One region of the Paenibacillus sp. FSL E2-8871 genome, then DNA from elsewhere that is predicted to be linked to it. Evidence: a T-box and tRNA genes for the amino acid it is inferred to sense, from the RefSeq annotation. Region 1 holds a T-box; the other holds one or more tRNA genes.
The links. A T-box is a leader RNA that pairs with one kind of tRNA and senses whether it is charged. The one in region 1 lies ahead of NYE25_RS15300 (arginine--tRNA ligase), so its partner is inferred to be a tRNA-Arg.
Positions count from the first base shown of each region.

Region 2: it has a tRNA-Arg gene. The T-box ahead of NYE25_RS15300 (arginine--tRNA ligase) is inferred to sense a tRNA for this amino acid. The anticodon was not compared.

Region 1 covers NZ_JBBOBV010000001.1:3,333,891-3,337,142, forward strand. Annotated here, with positions in the region: gene NYE25_RS15290 (collagen-like protein) at 1-715, opposite strand, end outside; gene NYE25_RS15295 (hypothetical protein) at 730-1,089, opposite strand; T-box leader at 1,372-1,588, shown strand; gene NYE25_RS15300 (arginine--tRNA ligase) at 1,629-3,252, shown strand, end outside.
Region 2 covers NZ_JBBOBV010000001.1:5,567,647-5,570,898, reverse strand. Annotated here, with positions in the region: gene NYE25_RS25110 (sporulation protein Cse60) at 1-195, opposite strand; gene NYE25_RS25105 (GreA/GreB family elongation factor) at 590-1,045, shown strand; gene NYE25_RS25100 (YdeI/OmpD-associated family protein) at 1,146-1,610, opposite strand; tRNA gene NYE25_RS25095 (tRNA-Gly) at 1,713-1,783, opposite strand; tRNA gene NYE25_RS25090 (tRNA-Pro) at 1,796-1,869, opposite strand; tRNA gene NYE25_RS25085 (tRNA-Arg) at 1,900-1,976, opposite strand; tRNA gene NYE25_RS25080 (tRNA-Gly) at 1,985-2,059, opposite strand; tRNA gene NYE25_RS25075 (tRNA-Leu) at 2,066-2,149, opposite strand; tRNA gene NYE25_RS25070 (tRNA-Lys) at 2,165-2,240, opposite strand; tRNA gene NYE25_RS25065 (tRNA-Gln) at 2,248-2,322, opposite strand; tRNA gene NYE25_RS25060 (tRNA-Asp) at 2,339-2,416, opposite strand; tRNA gene NYE25_RS25055 (tRNA-Met) at 2,442-2,518, opposite strand; tRNA gene NYE25_RS25050 (tRNA-Met) at 2,591-2,667, opposite strand; tRNA gene NYE25_RS25045 (tRNA-Val) at 2,685-2,760, opposite strand; tRNA gene NYE25_RS25040 (tRNA-Glu) at 2,767-2,838, opposite strand; tRNA gene NYE25_RS25035 (tRNA-Ser) at 2,902-2,994, opposite strand; tRNA gene NYE25_RS25030 (tRNA-Asn) at 3,000-3,075, opposite strand; tRNA gene NYE25_RS25025 (tRNA-Ile) at 3,079-3,155, opposite strand; rRNA gene rrf (5S ribosomal RNA) at 3,214-3,252, opposite strand, start outside.

The DNA.
Region 1 (3,252 bases):
CTCCCGTTGCCCCTGTTGCTCCAGTTACACCTGCCGCTCCCGTTGCTCCAGTTACACCTGCCGCTCCCGTTGCTCCGGTCACTCCATCGGCTCCTGTTGCTCCGGTCGCTCCATCTGCTCCCGTTGCTCCGGTCGCTCCTCCGGCTGCCCCTGTTGCACCAGTCACTCCGTCGGCTCCTGTTGCTCCATCCGCACCCGTTGCCCCTGTCGCTCCATCTGCTCCATCCGCACCTGTTGCTCCTGTCGCTCCGGCGGCTCCTGTTGCTCCATCCGCACCCGTTGCCCCTGTCGCTCCATCTGCTCCATCCGCACCTGTTGCTCCTGTCGCTCCATTTGCACCTGTAGCACCAGTTGTCCCTACCGTTGCTCCGTGTAATTCTGAATGGACAAGTCGGTGAGCAGTCACGACTTGACCTACACTATTTTTTCCCCATATAGAAATTTGAATAGGATCATCTACCAGGCTTAAAGTCGTAAAAATAAATTCAAACGCATCAAAATCCGCATAATAGTCCTTTGTTACAACTTGATCAGGCATAACGTTAACAAGCTCACTAACATATAAAGTTCTTGTCCCATTCATATAATAACCTTGGACAAGAACCGTAGAAGAAATAACGTCGCTTCGGTTATCGATTTTGATCGTAACATGTTGAGTAGGTCGTATACCTCCCACCATGGTATTATCTATCGGCCCGGTAGATAAATAGCTCAATTCTCAACACTCCTTTAGATTATTCCTGCATGTTTTTCCCATGCTACTACGCGATGAGAATCTACCAATCCCCCTGAATTCTGTTTTCCCCAAAATGAGATCCCTATCTCTTCTTCAATTTCTTCTAAGGTTGCAAACTCAAATTCAAATGCGTCTAAATCAGCAAAATAATTCCTAGTTAAAACTTGGTTAGGTGCGAGACTCACCATTTCATTCACATACATCGTTCTTGATCCATCTAGTAAAAACCCTTGAATGACTAGATTATAAGAATTAAGGGAATCACGATTAACTACTTTTACTGTTACCATTTGCGTCTGTCTGATCCCCAGAATTGGACTATTATCTATAGGTCCAGTTGAAAATAAAGCCATCTCTATTCACTCCTCCCTTCCACCAGCAGTTTGAAAGATTAAAAACTACAACACTAGTAACATGGTTCATAACTAATAGCTCTATATAGTAATATTCTGTATTTAAAGTTAATGTGTGGACATTTAAGCAAAGGAATTGCCACCCGAAAAAAAGACAACCTTCTATTCTTTGAATTTGTAATCTACTAATCGGACAATCTAAAACTCAAGCATCTTCTAGACTTTACTGAGTAACACCCTATTGCTTTTTTTGAAATATTCGTTATACTGATAAAAATTATTCAAGCATCGATGAGCGGGAGAGTAGTTAACGTGTTCTAGTCCACAGCGAGCCGGGTAAGTGCAAGCCGGTACAGATCACCTAATGAAGCGCACCCGTGAGATGGACTTCTGAACCTAAGTAGGAAGTCCCGGCTGAAGACCGTTATCCTGTAAGGTGGCTAAACATCTGTTTAGCAACGAGAGTGGTACCGCGAGCGCTAAAGCCCTCGTCTCTTTTGAGATGAGGGCTTTTTTGTATTTTCAAAGGAGGGTATAAAATGTTAAGTCAAATCATCAAACACAGCATTGAACAAAGTGTAAAAAAAGTATTCCACACCTTAGAAGTTGCCTACCCAAAAGATGTTGCAATTCTGATCGAACAGCCAGCTAATCTAGAGCATGGTGATTATTCCTGCAATATTGCTATGCAGCTAGCCAAACTCCTGCGTAAATCCCCTCTCGTCATAGCAGAGTTAGTAAAAGCAGAAATTAAATTACAAAAGAGTTACACAGGTCTTTTACAAAAAGTCGAAGTAGCTGCTCCTGGATTTATTAATTTGTATATGAATTGGCAGGTGTGGGCTAAACATTCCTTTAATCTGCCTGACAGCACAAGGGAAAAGGTCATCATAGAGCACACTTCAATCAATCCAAATAAAGCTGCTCATGTAGGTCATCTGAGAAATGCTTGCATCGGCGATGCGCTGGTCAGAATCATGAAAAGAACCGGACATAACGTAGAGGTCCATAACTACGTGGATGATCTGGGCAATCAGCTGGCAGATACAGTCGTTGGTTTATTAAATGTACCTTTAGAAGGGGAACATCAACGTTTCGCTGATTATTGCTGGGATCTATATGCCAAAGTGAACAAAGAATATGCACGGAATCCAGAGATCACTCACAAGCGCACGGATATGCTGCATGCCCTTGAACAGGGTGATGGTAATGAGGCGTGGCTGGGCAACCTAGTCGCTGAACGTATTGTGAGAGAACATGTATCGGAAATGAAGCGTTTTGGTATTCACTATGACCTGCTGGTGTGGGAGAGCAATATTTTAAAAGAGGGCTTCTGGACAGCCGCATCTGAGCTATTGAAGCAAACGGCAGTTTTTGTACAGGAGACTGAAGGCAAACTTGCGGGCTGCTGGGTGCTAAAGCAAGGGACAGAGGTTAGCAGTGGAGCGGAGTCAGAGGATCATCAGATGGATAAGGTGCTTGTGCGTTCGAATGGGATTTTGACGTACACAGCCAAAGACATTGCTTATCATCTCTGGAAATTCGGTCTACTATCCAAAGATTTCACCTACAGTGAATTCTCGTCTGGTTTATGGACCACAGGATTAACTGGAACCCCTGAGCCTTATGGACATGCCGACCGTGTTATTAACGTGATCGATTATAGACAGGAATATCCGCAACAAATGGTTAAGCAGGCTTTAGGAGCACTAGGATATAACGAGCAGGCTGAGAAGCTCCATCATGTAAGTTATGGCGTTGTTTCTCTTAGTCCGGCCTCTGCTGCTGAGCTGGGGATAGATGTTTCAGAAGGGAAATCTTCTTATGCCATGTCCGGGCGCCAAGGAATCGGCGTTAAGGTGAGCGATTTAGTAAAGCTTATGGAACAGAACATAGAACATTCGCGCTCCGATAAAGAGGGTCTTTCCAGCCATATCATTGCAGCTGCTGCTATTCGTTATTATCTGCTGCGGTTTAACCTGGGAACGGAAATCGTGTTTGATTTCAAACAGGCTACCGAAATATCCGGTAATACCGGGGTTTATCTGATGTACACCTATGCCCGTGCCAGCAGTGTTTTGAGCAAATCTACAATCCCATTCATCACAGATGCCTCAAAGCTTCAATTTCCACTCGAAATGGAAAAAGCAGAGCTCGCTTTGC
Region 2 (3,252 bases), 2.2 Mb from region 1:
TTATTGCCCTTCATTTGTCTTATACACGACCAGTATACTGCTTCTTTGATGCTCTGCCCCATCACGTGAAGATTTAACTACCGAACCGTAACAGATATTCACAACCTGTTCCTCACGCAGCCCTGCCAAGAACTCATTAGCCTTATTCTCAGCATACGAATTATCAGCATCTACAAACTCTTTTACTTGAATCATCCTGATCTCTCCTTTAATAAATTATAGTTACTTTTTATGTCTAGATTCTATAGGTGAACTCAACGAAATGTACATGGCGTATCACTCCCCTGGTAACATTTAATGTAAAATTATCTTCGAAATATAGTATAGGCATTCCGCAGTTTTCTACGAAATGCCTATAACATCAGCCTATCATAGCACCCAACTATACAATAGTCAAACGTTTTAAATACAATATTTAGTAAGAATTTATTGCCTTTGCAAAATGGATTGGATTTACATATAGAAGCTGTTATACTGATCAGAAGGTTCCCTCTAGGGGACCTCTATTTGTATAGGGGGGATTTTAATATGGCAACGCGTCATAACAAATTTGCAAAGAATGTGCTACTTAGAGGGGGTGAAATCTACTATGAACCATAGTCTAATTTATGAAGGCTCAAGGACACAACTGGTCCAGCAGCTTATTTATTTTGATGAGGAAAAAATCGCATTTCTAAATCAGTATTTCCCGGAACGAAGCAAACAAAGAAGTAATGCTGAAACGCTGTTGTCCCATTATTGCTCCGAGCTGGAACAATTACTTTCCCGTTTTAATGGTGAAGAATTGAATTCACTCGTATTGATTGGAAGTCAGCTTCAGCTACGCTACTTAGACGACAATACTACAGATACCTACACCATCGTATTTCCAAACCAGGCAGAACCCAATGATAACAAGATTTCAATGTTCTCGCCTATTGGCATGCAGTTGCTGTTAGCTCAGATCGGCAGTACATGTCAGCTAGCTATTCCTTCAGGTGAGTTATCAGTAAAAATCGAAAGTATTAAGTTTGTGAATTGTGGTGAGGTAGCCGTTCTTATTTAAGCCCACTCGCATATATCACCAACATTAACAGCGTCCCTTTCCAATCTTATGGAAGAGGACGCTGTTAATCTATTCAGCCTGCTAAGCACACTTCATACTTTTATTTGAGCCTCAATCCTTCACCCAGTTTACTGACTGATTTTTCGATACGAGATGCTCTGGTCTCAGGTCTTTTCGCCGCTTCGATCCAAGATACATATTCCTTCTGATAAGAATAAGCCAGACCGTTATAATAAGCTTCTGCCTGCTCATGGCTACTCAACGCATCAAGGAAATCCTCTGGGGCTTCTACCTCCCGTAATTGATGATCTTGCTCCATCGTCACATGCACAATATCACCGGGTTGAGCTTTGGCTAGATCCCGTAGTTCTTTCTTTACCACCATAAAATGCTTTCCGTTTCCATGGGGCATAAGCGTTCCTCTATAGGGGATTCCATTTACACTTCCTTTTACCTGTATTCTGGACTTTGTTTCAAATATTTGTTCGGCATCAAAAGGGACGTTAAGATAAGTCCAGCTCCCACTTGCATCAGGTCGCACTAATTTAGCTTCAAATTCAAACATTGCTACCTCCTCAACTAAAAGCCCTAAGTTCTATTGTATCCATATGAATGTAACTATACAAAAAAACACCTGCCTATAATAGACAGATGTTTCTTAATTATAAGCGGGTGATGGGAATCGAACCCACGCTATCAGCTTGGAAGGCTGAAGTTCTACCATTGAACTACACCCGCAAAGGTATAAAATCGGGATGACACGATTTGAACATGCGACCCCCTGGTCCCAAACCAGGTGCTCTACCAAGCTGAGCTACATCCCGTCAAAACATGTAATTACTTAGTAATAAAAATGGCGCGCCCTGAGAGATTCGAACTCCCGGCCTTTTGATTCGTAGTCAAACGCTCTATCCAGCTGAGCTAAGGGCGCAAAAATTATGGAGCGGAAGACGGGAATCGAACCCGCGACCCTCGCCTTGGCAAGGCGATGCTCTACCGCTGAGCCACTTCCGCAAAATATGGTGCGCGTGAAGGGACTTGAACCCCCACGTCGTGAAACGCCAGATCCTAAGTCTGGTGCGTCTGCCATTCCGCCACACGCGCACACTTTAAAAATAATGGTGAGCCATGAAGGACTCGAACCTTCGACACCCTGATTAAAAGTCAGGTGCTCTACCAACTGAGCTAATGGCTCTCATAAATGGCTGGGGATATAGGATTTGAACCTATGCATGACGGAGTCAAAGTCCGTTGCCTTACCGCTTGGCTAATCCCCAACAATAATTAACTAAATGGCGGAACCGACGAGATTCGAACTCGCGATCTCCTGCGTGACAGGCAGGCATGTTAGGCCAACTACACCACGGTTCCATAGACATAATGCATAAGAGTAAATTGGTTGCGGGGGCAGGATTTGAACCTGCGGCCTTCGGGTTATGAGCCCGACGAGCTACCGGGCTGCTCCACCCCGCGTCATTTAATAATTATATACTATTCATTCACACTAAACCAGCTAGTCCCAAAACATCATGCTTAAGGAAAATTTGGTTGCGGGGGCAGGATTTGAACCTGCGGCCTTCGGGTTATGAGCCCGACGAGCTACCGGGCTGCTCCACCCCGCGTCGTTCTTAAATGAATATGGTGGAGGCTGAGGGGATCGAACCCCCGACCCTCTGCTTGTAAGGCAGATGCTCTCCCAGCTGAGCTAAGCCTCCATGTTATGACCCGTATGGGATTCGAACCCATGTTACCTCCGTGAAAGGGAGGTGTCTTAACCCCTTGACCAACGGGCCATGCTAATCTTATGTTCCAACGAACCACCAAGGCTTCTCATCCCTAACAGGGAAGTAAATTCATGGCGGAGAGAGAGGGATTCGAACCCTCGAGACGCTTGTGGCGCCTACACGATTTCCAATCGTGCTCCTTCGGCCAAACTCGGACACCTCTCCATAAATGGCTCCCCGAACAGGACTCGAACCTGTGACAACTCGATTAACAGTCGAGTGCTCTACCAACTGAGCTATCAGGGAATATGGTGGGCCTTAGTGGACTCGAACCACCGACCTCACCCTTATCAGGGGTGCGCTCTAACCAGCTGAGCTAAAGGCCCTTTTTAAGACACATCAATATTAAGGGCAAAAAAAATACCACGGGTAATGTGGTTGTCCGCTTGGCGACGTCCTACTCTCCCAGGACCCTTCGGTCCA